DNA from 2 places in the Bradyrhizobium sp. 35 genome. Region 2 is predicted to be linked to the other one. Evidence: predicted binding sites of a transcription regulator. Region 2 holds the regulator's gene; the other holds the start of a gene.
The links. The regulator PhoB, encoded in region 2, activates phosphate uptake and scavenging genes when phosphate is short. The targets are predictions, from matches to a motif close to TGTCATNNANCTGTCAT.
Positions count from the first base shown of each region.

Region 1: IVB36_RS10005 (RNA degradosome polyphosphate kinase) is a predicted target of PhoB. The motif match lies at 4,228-4,244, and genes of this name have one in related genera.

Region 1 covers NZ_JADPJC010000050.1:369,627-377,072, reverse strand. Annotated here, with positions in the region: gene IVB36_RS10035 (autotransporter outer membrane beta-barrel domain-containing protein) at 1-298, opposite strand, end outside; gene IVB36_RS10030 (cold-shock protein) at 677-883, shown strand; gene purN (phosphoribosylglycinamide formyltransferase) at 980-1,633, opposite strand; gene purM (phosphoribosylformylglycinamidine cyclo-ligase) at 1,648-2,721, opposite strand; gene IVB36_RS10015 (CDP-alcohol phosphatidyltransferase family protein) at 2,877-3,419, shown strand; gene IVB36_RS10010 (DnaA/Hda family protein) at 3,512-4,189, shown strand; gene IVB36_RS10005 (RNA degradosome polyphosphate kinase) at 4,318-6,510, shown strand; gene ppx (exopolyphosphatase) at 6,526-7,446, shown strand, end outside.
Region 2 covers NZ_JADPJC010000144.1:153,621-161,066, reverse strand. Annotated here, with positions in the region: gene pstA (phosphate ABC transporter permease PstA) at 1-653, shown strand, start outside; gene pstB (phosphate ABC transporter ATP-binding protein PstB) at 650-1,471, shown strand; gene phoU (phosphate signaling complex protein PhoU) at 1,482-2,198, shown strand; gene phoB (phosphate regulon transcriptional regulator PhoB) at 2,221-2,928, shown strand; gene IVB36_RS29480 (GcrA family cell cycle regulator) at 3,167-3,679, opposite strand; gene IVB36_RS29475 (aspartate aminotransferase family protein) at 4,135-5,337, shown strand; gene argF (ornithine carbamoyltransferase) at 5,337-6,272, shown strand; gene IVB36_RS29465 (Hsp33 family molecular chaperone) at 6,435-7,446, shown strand, end outside.

The sequences.
Region 1 (7,446 bases), on a different contig from region 2:
GGTTGACGCCGCCAGATGCCTGGTTTCCGAGCCGCTCCAGGAAATTCGAGCCGAGATTGAGCGAGCTGTTGCCGGCCGACTGGTCGTAATTGGTCGCGGTCGGCATCGGAATTGGCATCGGAATCGGCGTCGGTGACGGCGTGGGTGTCGGGGTCGGCGTGGGCGTGGGACTCTGCGCAAAGCCTGATGTCGTCGACAGTACCATGATGAGAGCAAACGCCACGGCAGCCGCGATCCAGCGGACGCGGTTCAGCCTGATCGCCTGCCGTGTCTTTGAGGGCTGCGAAATGCAGCACATGGCGACAAATCCTGAAGCAAAGGGCGGCGCGCAAAAAAGCAACAGGAGCGGCGCACGCGTGCCGCGATTTGTTCCGAACTGTTACTGAGGGTCAACCGGCTGGCGCGTCCCGGCAAAGGCATTGCTTCCGATTGTGGTTCCGCGGCCACAGGTCGCAAATTGCGGACGGGCACTCGGGTCGAAGTCTTGAAATTCGCGCGCGGCTTGCTAACGGGCGATTTTCATGTTGCAATATCGGACACAATCGGAATTGGCCGCTCGACTGTGCGTTTCGCGACTTTGAGACTCAAGACTCGAACAGACTACCGGAAGCCCGTTTGTGGCGTGGCACGCGAAAAGCGGCCGCGTCGTTTTTGTATCTAGCGGAGGAGACTGAGGATGCCGCAAAAGGGCACCGTCAAATGGTTCAACCCGACCAAGGGCTATGGGTTCATCAAGCCGAACGGCAGTGACAAGGACGTCTTCGTCCACATCTCCGCCGTCGAGCGCGCCGGACTCTCGACCCTCAATGAAAATCAGGTGGTTGAATACGATCTCGTGGAGAACCGCGGCAAGGCATCCGCGGAGAACCTCAAGGTTTCCTGATTTCTCTCGCGGTCTGCGCAAGAGATCATGACGTTGCCCCCGGCTCTGCCGGGGGTTTTTGTTTGGAATGAGAAGTATTCCGAGTGCGACGGCGCTTCACCGCACCAACGGCGAAACCAGAAAATTCTCCGACGGCCCGCTGCCCGCGGTCCTGCACACATCGCCCTCGATCTGGACCTTGCCGGTCGCGAGCAGGCTCAGTGCTGCGGGATAGATGCGGTGCTCGACTTCAAGGATACGCTCCGACAGCGTGTCCGCCGTGTCGTGGTCGCTGACGGGAACCGCGCCCTGCATCACGATTGGGCCGGCGTCGGTCTCGGGGATCACGAAGTGCACCGTCGCGCCGGACAGCTTGACGCCGGCGCGCAAGGCCTGGCCGTGCGGGTCGAGACCGGGGAAGGACGGCAGCAGCGAGGGATGAATGTTGAGCATCCGCCCGTACCACGCCTTGGTGAATTCGGCCGTGAACAGGCGCATGAAGCCGCCGAGGCAAATCAGCTCGATGCCGTGCTGATCGAGTGCTGCTTGCAGCACCTTCTCGAAGCCGGCGCGGTCCTTGCCGAACGGCTTGCTTTCGATCACCAGCGTCTTCACGCCGCTCGCTTTGGCCCTTTCCAGCCCCAGCGCATCGGCCTTGTTCGAGATGACGAGCGAAATCTCCGCCGGAAAATCCGGCGCGGCCGCGCCCTTGATCAGCGCAGCCATGTTGGAGCCACGGCCGGAAATCAGGATGGCGACGCGGCGTTTCATTACAGCGCCGGTCATTACAGCGCCAGGTCGAGATGGCCGTTATAGACGACGCGGTGCTCGCCCTCGGCCGGGATCACGCTGCCGAGCTGTGCCACGGTCTCACCGGCGTCAGTGAAGATCTCCACGACCTCTTCGACCTTGTCCGGCTCGACAATCGCGATCATGCCGATCCCACAATTGAAGGTCCGCAGCATTTCGAGCTCGGCGATGCCGGCCTGCGCGGCCAGCCATTTGAACACCGGCAGCACTGGCAGGCGCGCCAGATCGATACCGACGCCGAGATGCTTCGGCAGCACGCGCGGAATGTTGTCGGTGAAGCCGCCGCCGGTGATGTGGGCAAGCCCCTTCACCGCGCCGGTCTCGCGGATCGCGCGCAGGCAGGATTTGACGTAGAGACGCGTCGGCGTCAGCAACGCGCCGCCGAGCGTCATGACGGGCGCAAACGGCGCCTGCGCCCCGAAGCCGAGGCCGGATTGTTCCACGATCTTGCGCACCAGCGAGAAACCGTTGGAGTGCACGCCCGACGAAGCGAGCCCGATCACGGCATCGCCGGCGGCGATGTCCTTGCGCGGCAAGAGCGTGCCCCGCTCCGCGGCGCCGACGGCAAAGCCGCCGAGGTCGTAGTCGCCGTCTTTGTAGAGGCCGGGCATCTCGGCCGTCTCGCCACCGATCAGGGCGCAGCCGGATTCGCGGCAGCCTTCGGCGACACCGGCGACGATCGACGCGGTCGCCTCCGGATCGAGCTTCCCGCAGGCAAAATAGTCGAGGAAGAACAGCGGCTCGGCGCCCTGCACCACGAGGTCGTTGACACTCATGGCGACGAGGTCGATGCCGATCCCGCCATGCAGGCCGGTCTCGATCGCGATCTTGACCTTGGTGCCGACGCCATCGGTCGCGGCCACCAGGATGGGATCCTTGAAACCGGCCGCCTTGAGATCGAACAGGCCGCCGAATCCGCCGATTTCGGCGTCGGCGCCGGGCCGTGCGGTGGCGCGCACCATCGGCTTGATCAGGTCGACCAAGCGGTTGCCCGCATCGATATCGACGCCTGAATCGGCGTAAGTGAGGCCGTTTTTGCGGTCGGTCATGCCCGATTTCCAGTGGGTTTGCGGCTGGTTACGTCGAATTCCGGGGACGCGCAATGGCTCGCATGGCGCGCCGCCGTATACTATGTAGAGATATCAACCGGTTCAGCCTCCAAAGGGCCGAATTCGAGGTCAGGCCGGGTGCCGGGAAGCGCCGTGTGAGTATACCGAACATCATTACTTTGGGCCGCATCATGCTGGTCCCGATCATCGTCTGGGCCATCGTGTCGAGCCAAATGGAGGTGGCGTTCGCCGTATTCCTGATCGCCGGTATCAGCGACGCGGTCGACGGCTTCCTTGCCAAGCGCTTCAACATGACGAGCGAGCTCGGCGCCTTGCTCGACCCGCTCGCCGACAAGGCGCTGCTGGTCTCGATCTACATGGCGCTCGGCATCTGGGGCGCGATTCCGCGCTGGATCGTCATCCTGGTGGTCTCGCGCGACATCATGATCGTCGCCGCCGTGATCATATCGTGGCTGTTCGACCGACCTGTGGAGATGAAGCCCTCAAAGGTATCCAAGCTCAACACTGTGGCCCAAGTGGCGTTCGCGGCGCTGGTGCTGGCCGCCCTCGCCTTCGGCTTCAAACCCGGTCCTTATGATATAATCCTGATGGGCCTCGTCACGGTCTTCACGCTCTCCTCCGTGTCGCTCTATCTTGTCGAATGGTTGCGGCACATGAGCACGATCGAGGCCAAGTGAGTTGGGAGCGGCCCCGTAAAAGGCCAACTCCCGCTCGATTAGGTCGCATCTCGTCAAACGAAGCCGGCACGCCGGCACGGAGCAAAGCAAGCGTGCCAGGCCGCGTTCATCCCCGACAGTTGGCGTTTTCGCTTCCGCATGCGGAGAGCCTGAGCCGGGACAATTTCCTCGAAGGCCCCGTCAACGCCGCCGGTCTTGCCCTCATCGACGCCTGGCCAGAATGGCCGAACCGAATCATGTGGCTGGCCGGCCCGGAAGGAAGCGGCAAGAGCCATCTCGCCGCGATCTGGGCCGAGGCTTCAGGCGCCCGCTCGACCACGGCCAATGGGCTGACCGCCGAGGCCGTCCCGGCTGCGCTCGCCACCGGCGCGCTGGTGGTCGAGGATCCCAAAGCCAGGGAATTCGACGAGCGCGCCCTGTTCCATCTGATGAATCTGGCCCGCGAGGACGGCGCCTACGTCCTCTTCACCGGACGCGAGGTGCCCGCGTCTCTCGAGATCGAGCTCGCCGACCTGCGCTCGCGGCTCCGCGCCGTCCCCGTTGTCTCGCTGCTGCAGCCCGACGACCAGCTCTTCCGCGGCCTGATCGTCAAGTTCTGCGCCGACCGCCAGCTCGCGGTGGACGAGAGCGTGGTCAGCTACCTCGCCACTCGCCTGGAGCGGTCCTCGGCCGCCGCCCGACGGGCTGTGGACCTGCTGGACAGCGAGGCCTTGCGCCTCGGCCGCCCCGTCACCCGGGCCCTGGCGGCCGAGCTGCTCCGGGATGTCTGACCAAGGCGGGTTGACGCGGCCGGGCGGCGGAACATCAATGTCATCGAAACGTCATCGCTCTAACACATGCTCCCGCGGGTTTTGCGCGTAAGTCGCAAATTGGGGCGAACTGGATGGACCGACTTCGGATGGATTCTGCGCAAGCTGTTGAAGTTAAAGAAAAAGCCCCGGAAGCCGAAGGCCCGCCGGCGATCGCATCGAGCCCCGAGCGGTTCATCAATCGCGAGCTTTCCTGGCTGCACTTCAACCGCCGCGTCCTGGAGGAATCGGTCAATCCCAGCCACCCCATGCTGGAGAGGGTGCGATTCCTGTCGATTTCAGCGAATAACCTCGACGAGTTCTTCATGGTCCGCGTCGCCGGCATCAAGGCCCAGGTGCGCGAGGGTATTGCTGAGCGCAGCCCCGACGGTCTGACCCCGTCCGAGCAGCTCGCGCTCATCAACCGGACCGTCTCGCAGCTTGCCTCCGACCAGCAGGCAATCTGGCGCGACCTGCGCGGCACGCTCGCCGACGAGGGTATCGTGCTGGTCGAGGGCAAGGAGGTCACCAAGGCGGAACGAACCTGGGTCGAGGACTACTTCCTCAGCAACGTGTTCCCGCTGCTGACGCCGCTCGCGATCGACCCGGCCCACCCCTTCCCGTTCATTCCGAGCCTCGGCTTCACCATCGCGCTCCAGCTCACGCGCGCCGCCGACGGCAAGCAGATGAACGCGCTGATCCGCATGCCCGGCAAGATCGACCGCTTCATCCGTCTGCCGGCTGACGGCAAGGTCGTCCGGCTGATCTCGCTGGAGCAGGCCACCGCGCTGTTCATCAACCGCCTGTTCCCCGGCTACAATCTTCACGGCCAGGGCGCCTTCCGCGTCCTCCGCGACTCCGAACTCGAAATCGAGGAAGAGGCCGAGGATCTCGTCCGCCTGTTCGAGACCGCGCTGAAGCGCCGCCGCCGCGGTTCGGTGATCCGACTCGAGATCGACGCCAAGATGCCGGAGCAGCTGCGCAGTTTCGTGCAGCACGCGCTGTCGACCGCCGACGACGAGGTGTTCCTGGTCGATGGCGTGCTCGCCATGAACGAGCTCTCGCAGCTCACCCGCCTTGACCGGCCCGATCTCGAATTCACCCCTTACGTGCCGCGCCATCCCGAGCGCGTGCGCGAGCAAGGCGGCGACATCTTCGCTGCGATCCGGCAGAAGGACCTCGTCGTCCATCACCCCTACGAATCCTTCGACGTCGTGGTGCAGTTTCTCCAGCAGGCGACGCGCGACCCCGACGTCGTCGCCATCAAGCAGACGCTCTACCGCACCTCCAGCAACTCGCCGATCGTGCGCGCGCTCGTGGAAGCCGCCGAAGCCGGCAAATCCGTCACCGCGCTGATCGAGCTGAAGGCCCGCTTCGACGAGGAGGCCAACATCCGCTGGGCGCGCGACCTCGAACGCGCCGGCGTGCAGGTCGTCTACGGCTTCCTCGAACTGAAGACCCACGCGAAACTCTCGATGGTGGTGCGGCGCGAGGGCGGCAGCCTCACGACCTACGTCCACACCGGCACCGGCAATTACCACCCGGTGACCGCGCGCATCTACACCGACCTCTCCTACTTCACCTCGGAGCCGACCATCGGCCGCGACGCCGCGCGCGTGTTCAACTTCATCACCGGCTACGCTGCGCCGAGCGATCTGGAAAAGATGGCGGTGTCTCCGCTGACCTTGCGCAAGCGCATCATCGAGCACATCCAGGGCGAGACCGCGCATGCACGGCACGGCCGGCCTGCTGCGATCTGGATGAAAATGAACGCGCTGGTCGACCCCGATATCATCGACGCGCTCTACGAGGCCTCCCAGGCCGGCGTGCAGGTCGAGCTCGTGGTGCGCGGTATCTGCTGCCTCAGGCCCGGTATTCCCGGCCTGTCGGAGAACATCCGCGTCAAGTCGATCATCGGACGATTCCTCGAACACGGCCGAATTTACTGCTTCGGCATGGGCCAGGGCCTGCCGAGCGCGAAAGCGGCTGTGTATATCTCCTCAGCCGACATGATGCCGCGCAACCTCGACCGCCGCGTCGAGGTGCTGTGTCCGCTGCAGAATCCCACGGTGCATCAGCAGGTTCTCGAACAGATCATGGTCGCGAATCTCAAGGACAATGAACAGAGCTGGCAATTGTTGCCGGACGGGTCCTCAACGCGTATGAAGACCGCGAAGGGCGAGGAGCCTTTCAACGTCCACAACTACTTCATGACAAATCCGAGTCTGTCTGGCCGTGGTAAGTCGCTCAAGGAATCCTCGCCGCGCCGCCTCACGCGCCGTAATGAACGTCATCAATCCTGATCCGGGATCGTCGACGTGAAGCGGCCGCGCAAGCGCGGCTCGAGCGTCGCGGTCATCGACATCGGCTCCAACTCGGTCCGTCTCGTCGTCTACGAGGGACTGACGCGGAGCCTCATTCCCATCTTCAACGAGAAGACGCTGTGCGGCCTCGGGCGCGAAGTGCAGAGCACGGGACTGCTTGCGCCCGACGCCGTCGACAAGGCGCTGACCTCGCTCAAGCGCTTCCGTGCGCTGTGCCGGGTCATGCAGGTCGGGCGGGTGTTTGCGATTGCGACCGCCGCCTGCCGCGATGCCTCCAACGGCGCCGACTTCATCGCGAAAGCCGAGCGCATCTGCGCGGTGAAGATCGAGATCCTGTCGGGCCCGCGCGAGGCGCGGCTGTCGGCGCTTGGCGTGATCTCCGGCATCCATCATCCTGACGGCATCGTCGGCGACCTCGGCGGCGGCTCGCTCGAACTGATCGACGTGCGCAAAAACACCGTGCGCAGCGGCGTGACGCTGCCGCTCGGCGGCCTCGCGCTGCAGGACCTCGCGCATAAATCCCTGAAACGCGCCGACCGCATCGTGCGCGAAGCGCTCGATGGGGTGCCGCAGCTCAAGGCGGGGAGCAGCCGCAGCTTCTACGCGGTCGGCGGCACCTGGCGCGCGCTTGCGCGCATCCACATCATCCAGAGCGGCTATCCGCTGCAGGTGATGCACGGCTATTCGATTTCGGCGGCCGAGGCGCTCGATTTCTCGCGTCGTCTCCGCCGGCTTGCGGCCGCCGGCATGCTCGCCGACATCGAGATCGTCGCCGATGCCCGGCGTCCGCTCCTCACCTATGCGGCGCTGGTGCTCGAGCACATCATCCGGGTGGCGAAGCCGAAGACCATCGTGTTCTCGACCTTCGGCGTGCGCGAGGGCCTGCTGCACGAGAAGCTGCCGGAGTCCGAGCGC
Region 2 (7,446 bases):
TCAACGCCATCGTCGGCTCGCTGATCATGACCGTGATCGGCGTCGGCATCGGCGCGCCGCTCGGTATGTTCGCCGGCACCTATCTCGCCGAATACGGCCGCAATGACCGGCTGACCTCGGTGATCCGCTTCATCAACGACATCCTGCTCTCGGCGCCCTCGATCATCATCGGCCTGTTCATCTACGGCGCCGTGGTGGTGCCGATGCGCGGCTTCTCGGCGATCGCAGGCTCGCTCGCCCTCGCGGTCATCGTGATCCCGGTGGTGCTGCGCACGACCGAGGACATGCTGCTGCTGGTGCCGAACGCGTTGCGCGAGGCGGCCTCGGCGCTCGGCCTGCCGCGTTCGCTGGTGATCCAGCGGATCGCTTATCGTGCTGCCCGATCGGGTCTCATCACCGGCGTGCTGCTCGCGACCGCTCGCGTCGCCGGTGAAACCGCGCCGCTGCTGTTCACCGCGCTATCGAACCAGTTCTTCAGCCTCGGCCTGAACAAGACGATGGCGAACCTGCCTGTGACCATCAACAACTTCGTGCAGAGCCCCTATGCCTATTGGAAGCAGTTGGCCTGGAGCGGGGCGCTGCTCATCACCCTGACCGTTCTTGCCCTTAATATTTTCGCGCGCATCCTTGGCGCCGAGAGGACCGCAAAATGAGTGATCTTTCCGTGTCGATGAGCGCGTCCGGTGGACTGCCGCACGCGGCGGTGCTGCCCGAGGCGCCCCCCAAGGTGACCGTGCGTAACCTGGACTTCTATTACGGCGAGCACCATGCGCTGAAGAACATCAACCTGACGCTCGGCGCCAACCGCGTTACGGCGTTCATCGGTCCGTCGGGCTGCGGCAAGTCGACCCTGCTGCGCATCTTCAACCGGATGTACGACCTCTATCCCGGCCAGCGCGCCACCGGTCAGCTCATGCTCGATCAGACCAACATTCTCGACCCCAGGCTGGACCTCAATTTGCTGCGCGCCCGCGTCGGCATGGTGTTCCAGAAGCCGACGCCGTTCCCGATGACGATCTACGAGAACATCGCGTTCGGCATCCGTCTCTATGAGAAGATCTCGAAGTCCGAGATGGACGGCCGCGTCGAGAAGGCGCTGCGCGGCGGCGCGCTGTGGAACGAGGTCAAGGACAAGCTCAACGCCTCCGGCCTGTCGCTCTCCGGCGGCCAGCAGCAGCGCCTCTGCATCGCCCGCACCGTCGCGGTGCGGCCCGAGGTGATCCTGTTCGACGAACCCTGTTCGGCGCTCGACCCGATCTCGACCGCCAAGGTCGAGGAGCTGATCCAGGAGCTGTCCGAGGATTACACGATCGCTATCGTCACCCACAACATGCAACAGGCGGCGCGCGTCTCCGACAAGACCGCCTTCATGTATCTCGGCGAGCTGATAGAGTTCGACGACACCAGCAAGATCTTCACGTCGCCGTCAGATCGGCGCACGCAGGATTACATCACCGGCCGGTTCGGCTAGGAGACGCGACATGGGTTCTGAACATACCGCAAAGGCTTTCGACACCGACCTCCAGGAACTCACTCGCCTGGTCGCCGAGATGGGCGGCATCGCCGAGCGCATGATCGTCGAGTCCGTCGACGCGCTGATCCGCCGCGACGTCCCGCTCGGCCAGCGCGTCGTCGCCATCGACACCGAGCTCGACGCGCTGCAGAAGCGCATCGAGGAGCGTGCGGTGCTCACCATCGCCCGCCGCCAGCCGATGGCGGTCGATCTGCGCGAGATCGTCGGCGCCATGCGCGTCGCGACCGATCTCGAGCGCATCGGCGACCTCGCCAAGAACATGGGCAAGCGCGTCGCGGCGCTGGAGACGGACTTCCATCCGCTCAAGCTGTTCCGCGGCCTCGAGCACATGACCGACCTCGTGCAGCAGCAGGTCAAGTCGGTGCTGGACGCCTATGCCGCGCATGATTTGCCGGCGGCGATGGCGGTGTGGAAGGGCGACGAGGAAGTCGACGCCATCTGCACCTCGCTGTTCCGCGAACTCCTCACCTACATGATGGAGGATCCGCGCAATATCTCGTTCTGCATCCATCTGATGTTCTGCGCCAAGAACATCGAGCGGATCGGCGACCACGCCACCAATATCGCCGAGACCGTGTTCTACATGATCGAGGGCCAGGCGATCACCGACAAGCGGCCGAAGGGCGACATGACGACCTTTGCCAACACGGTACCGAACACCTGAAGACTTAAGGAGCGACGACCCGATGGGCGCACGCATTATGGTGGTTGAGGACGAGGAAGCCCTGACCGAGCTTCTCCGCTACAACCTCGAAGGCGACGGCTATGACGTCGAGACGGTGATGCGCGGCGACGACGCCGACACCCGCCTCAAGGAGCACATCCCCGATCTGATCGTGCTCGACTGGATGCTGCCGGGCCTGTCAGGCATCGAATTGTGCCGGCGGCTTCGCACCCGTCCCGAGACCAAGCAGCTCCCGATCATCATGCTCACCGCGCGCGGCGAGGAGAGCGAGCGGGTGCGGGGTCTTGCGACCGGCGCCGACGATTACATCGTCAAGCCGTTCTCGGTGCCGGAGCTGCTGGCGCGCGTGAAAGGCCTGCTGCGGCGCGCGAGCCCGGAGCGCCTCGCCACCGTCCTTGCTTTTGGCGACATCGAGCTCGACCGTGACAAGCGCCGCGTGGCGCGCTCGGGCCGGCCGATCGATCTCGGTCCGACCGAATATCGCCTGCTGGAGTTCTTCCTGGAGCATCCGGGACGGGTGTTCTCGCGCGAGCAGCTGCTCGACAGCGTCTGGGGCCGCGACATCTATATCGACGAGCGCACCGTCGACGTGCATATCGGCCGCCTGCGCAAGCTGCTCAATCTCGGCCGCGAGCAGGACCCGATCCGCACCGTCCGCGGCGCCGGCTACGCGCTGGATGATCGCTTCGCGAAGGCGGAGCAGGTGTAGGGTTGCAGGCTTGTTTGTTGGCGAGCTGTCCCTGCATTCTCAGCCGTCGTCCCGGACAAGCGAGCGAAGCGAGCGCTGATCCGGGACCCATAACCACCGAACGTGGTTTGGCGAAGACTCGGAGTGACCCCTTCCGCACGATTATTGCGTGCTCGGAGTATGGGTCCCGGCCCCCCGTGCGCAATTGCGCACTAGGCCGGGACGACACTGAAATTGTTGAACTGTCTTCGCGTGACGACTAACGGGGACCCGGCTTTACCGGTGCGCGGCGCCGATCCGACGCGGGCTGGTACGCAACGCGCGAGTGCTGGGCGCAATAGGGCAGTCCGGACAGCGCCCTTCCACCGCAGAAGAAGAAGTCCGGGGTCGAGGGATCGCCGACCGGCCAGTGGCAGGTCGCCTCGTTCAATTCCAGCAGCGACAGCCGCTGGCTCATCGGCACCACGTTGTCGTAGGTGACCGGATCCGGCTCAGCCTCGACCTCGAAGGCCTGCGCCAGCGCGGTGTTGCCGCGCGAGATCGGGCGGCTCACCCGCATCATGTGCTGCGCGGGGCGCGCCTTGCGCGGCCGCGGCGCTGCCGATGATGGGCTCTTGGCGCGGCCCGAAAGGCCGAGCCTGTGCACTTTGCCGATCACGGCATTGCGGGTCACATTGCCGAGCTCCGCCGCGATCTGGCTGGCCGAAAGTCCGGCCTCCCAGAGCTTTTTCAGCTGCTCGACGCGATCATCGGACCAGGTCAAAACCGTCATTGCACCCTTTCCCTCGCTGCGCGCCAGCCATCCTGGGGCCTCGCAGCGAATGCCTAAGCCTTCAAAAACCCGTGCCGCCAGAATCCCTTAAGGCTCGCCGGGCGCGTCTTGAACGCCCGAACGTTTACGCCGGTACATAAGGACTTAAAGATCAGAACCACTGCACGAGATGTCGTATCTGACAATCCAAACGCTACAATATGGCGTGACTCCCGCGCAAGAGTCCGCCGACTCGCTTCCACATGTTCCGTGGCCAAATCCCGCAAAATCGGCACCGCAAGACTACGGATTCAGCGTTTCGCGAGGCTTTCCGGGCGGCATTGACACCCGTTTCACCAGGCCTAAGATAGTCGCACGTGCCGCCCTCAAGAGGCGGCACGTTTCGTTTTCCGGGCCGGTCGATGGTGCGTTGCGCAATGCACGCTCACTCCGTCCGCAACATTCAAGTGACCATCATGACTAACAGCGCAGCGCCGCATTTGCTCCCCGTTTTCGCCAGGTCCGACCTTGGTTTCGAGCGTGGCGAAGGCTGCTGGCTGATCGCGACCAATGGCGAGCGCTATCTCGATTTCACCTCCGGGGTGGCGGTGAATGCGCTCGGCCATGCCCATCCGGCGCTGGTCGCGGCGTTGCAGGAGCAGGCCACCAAGCTCTGGCACATGTCGAATCTGTTCCAGAGCCCGGACGGCGAAAAGCTCGCCGCGCGCCTGTGCAATGAAAGTTTCGCGGATTTCGTGTTCTTCTGCAATTCCGGCGCCGAAGCGCTGGAATGCGTGATCAAGGTCGTGCGCCGTTATCACGCCGCAAAGGGTCATCCCGACCGCTATCGCATGATCACCTTCGAAGGCGCCTTCCATGGCCGCACGCTGGCGACGCTGGCCGCAACGGGATCGGCAAAATATCTCGAAGGTTTCGGCCCTCCGATGGAGGGCTTCGACCAGGTTGCGCATGGCGATCTCGATGCCGTGAAAAAGGCAATCGGTCCGCAGACCGCCGGCATCCTGATCGAGCCGATCCAGGGCGAGGGCGGTGTGCGTTCGGCAACGCCCGCCTTCCTGAGGGCGTTGCGCCAGCTCTGCGACGAGAAGGGTCTGTTGCTCGCCTTCGACGAGGTGCAGACCGGCATGGGCCGCACCGGCGATCTGTTCGCGTACCGCCGCCTTGGCGTCGAACCCGACGTGATGTCGCTGGCCAAGGCGCTCGGCGGCGGCTTCCCGATCGGCGCCTGCCTTGCGACCGCCGAAGCGGCGTCCGGCATGACGCCGGGCTCGCACGGCTCGACCTTCGGGGGCAATCCGCTCGCGATCGCGGCTGCGAACGCCGTGCTCGACGTCATGCTCAAGCCCGGCTTCTTCGACCACGTGCAGAGGATGTCGCTGCTGCTCAAGCAGAAGCTCGCCTCCGTGATCGACCGTCACGGCGATGTCGTCAGCGAAGTGCGCGGCGAGGGCCTCCTGATCGGCATCAAGGCCGTGGTGCCCTCCGGCGATCTCGTTGCAGCCTTGCGCGACCAAAAGCTGCTCACCGTCGGTGCCGGCGACAATGTCGTGCGTTTCCTGCCGCCTTTGATCGTCACCGAAGCCGAGATCGAGGACAGCGTCGGGCGGCTCGAGCGCGCCTGCACCGCGTTGTCCGGCAACAAGCGGGCGGCAAGCTGATGAGCAAGTCGCCCGATAAAACACCGAAGCACTTCCTCGATATCAACGAGCTGCCGCTGTCGGAGCTCAAGCGCATGCTCGCTGCGTCCTCCGCGATGAAGGCGAAGCAGAAGGCGCATCAGCCGGTCAGGCCGCTCGAAGGCAAGACCCTGGCGATGATCTTCGAGCGCCCCTCGACGCGGACGCGGGTGTCTTTCGACGTCGCCATGCGCCAGCTCGGCGGCGAGCCCATCATGCTCACCGGCGCCGAAATGCAGCTCGGCCGCGGCGAGACCATCGCCGACACCGCGCGCGTGCTGTCGCGCTATGTCGACGCCATCATGATCCGCATCCTCAATCACGATGCCCTGCTGGAGCTTGCAGCGAACGCCACCGTGCCCGTCATCAACGGCCTGACGCGCCGCTCGCATCCCTGCCAGGTGATGGCGGACCTCATGACCTACGAGGAACATCGCGGCCCGATCGAGGGCAAGACCGTGGCCTGGACCGGCGACGACAACAACGTGCTCGCCTCCTGGGCGCACGCCGCCGAGCGCTTCAAGTTCCAGCTCAATGTCGCGACGCCTCCGGAACTCGCGCCGAAAAAGGCGATGCGCGACTTCATCAAGGCGACCGGCGCGCCGATCATGCTCGGCACGGATGCCGAAGCCGCCGTGCGCGGCGCCGATTGTGTCGTGACCGACACCTGGGTGTCGATGGGCGACAAGGAAGGCAAGCACCGCCACAACGTGCTCAAGCCCTATCAGGTCAATGCGCAGCTGATGTCGCTTGCCAAGCCGGATGCGCTATTCATGCACTGCCTGCCCGCCCATCGCGGCGAGGAGGTCACCGACGAGGTGATCGACGGTCCACAATCCGTCGTGTTCGACGAGGCCGAAAACCGCCTGCACGCGCAAAAGGGCATTCTGGCCTGGTGCTTCGACGCGGTGAAGTAATCCGGGCCGGTATCCGCCGTGCCGGCGAAGTAGGTCTTCATCGTCGTCCTGGCCTTCGCCAGGACGACACCGAATTTGCCGTGCTTGCGTACGATCCGTGCTGCATTCTGGATGCAGCCCTCACCCCTTCCAATTCCGCCTTCCGACCCCAGATAAAGCGCCATGGTTTCCCAATCCCCTGATATGAAAACCGGGCCTGAAGGCCCGGTTCGCGCGCCATCCGCGGTTCCGATCGATGACGCCGTGCTGCCTTACGAGGTCGACGCGCTCGATGTGCGCGGTCGGCTGGTGCGGCTTGGTCCGGCGCTCGACGAAATCCTGACCAAGCACGATTATCCCGCGCCGGTCGGCAAGCTGCTCGGCGAGGCCATCGTGCTGACCACGCTGCTTGGCTCCTCGCTGAAGTTCGAGGGCCGCTTCATTCTCCAGGCCCAGACCGACGGTCCGGTGTCGTTCCTGGTCGTGGACTATCAGGCGCCGGATCGCCTGCGCGCCTATGCGCGCTACGACGCCGCGCGACTCGGCGAGGCCAAAGATACTGGCACGCATTCCGGCGCGCTGCTGGGCCACGGCCATCTCGCCATGACCATCGACCAAGGCCCCGACATGAGCCGCTACCAGGGCCTGGTCGCGCTCGACGGCGGCAGCCTCGAAGACGCCGCTCACGAATATTTCCTGCGCTCCGAGCAGATCCCGACACGCGTGCGTCTCGCTGTCGGCGAGGAATGGCGTTCGAACGACGGCGGCAAGCATCGCTGGCGTGCTGGCGGCATGCTGATGCAGTTCCTGCCGAAGGCGCCCGAGCGTGCGCGGCAGGCCGATCTGCATCCCGGCGATGCGCCCGAAGGCGTCGAAGTGCACGCCGTCGCTGAAGACGATGCCTGGGTCGAGGCACGCTCGCTGATCGAGACCGTCGAAGACGTTGAGCTGATCGATCCGGAGCTGTCCGGGGAGCGGCTGCTCTACCGCCTGTTCCACGAGCGCGGCGTGCGCGTGTTCAATCCGCTGCCCTTGAAGGCGCAATGCTCCTGCTCGCGCGATGCGGTGGCATCGATGCTAAAGAGCTTTTCGTCTGACGACCGTGCCGCGATGGTCAAGGACGACAAGGTCGTCGTGACCTGCGAGTTCTGCAGCTCGGTGTACGAGTTCACGCCGGATGAAGCAGGCGTGGAAG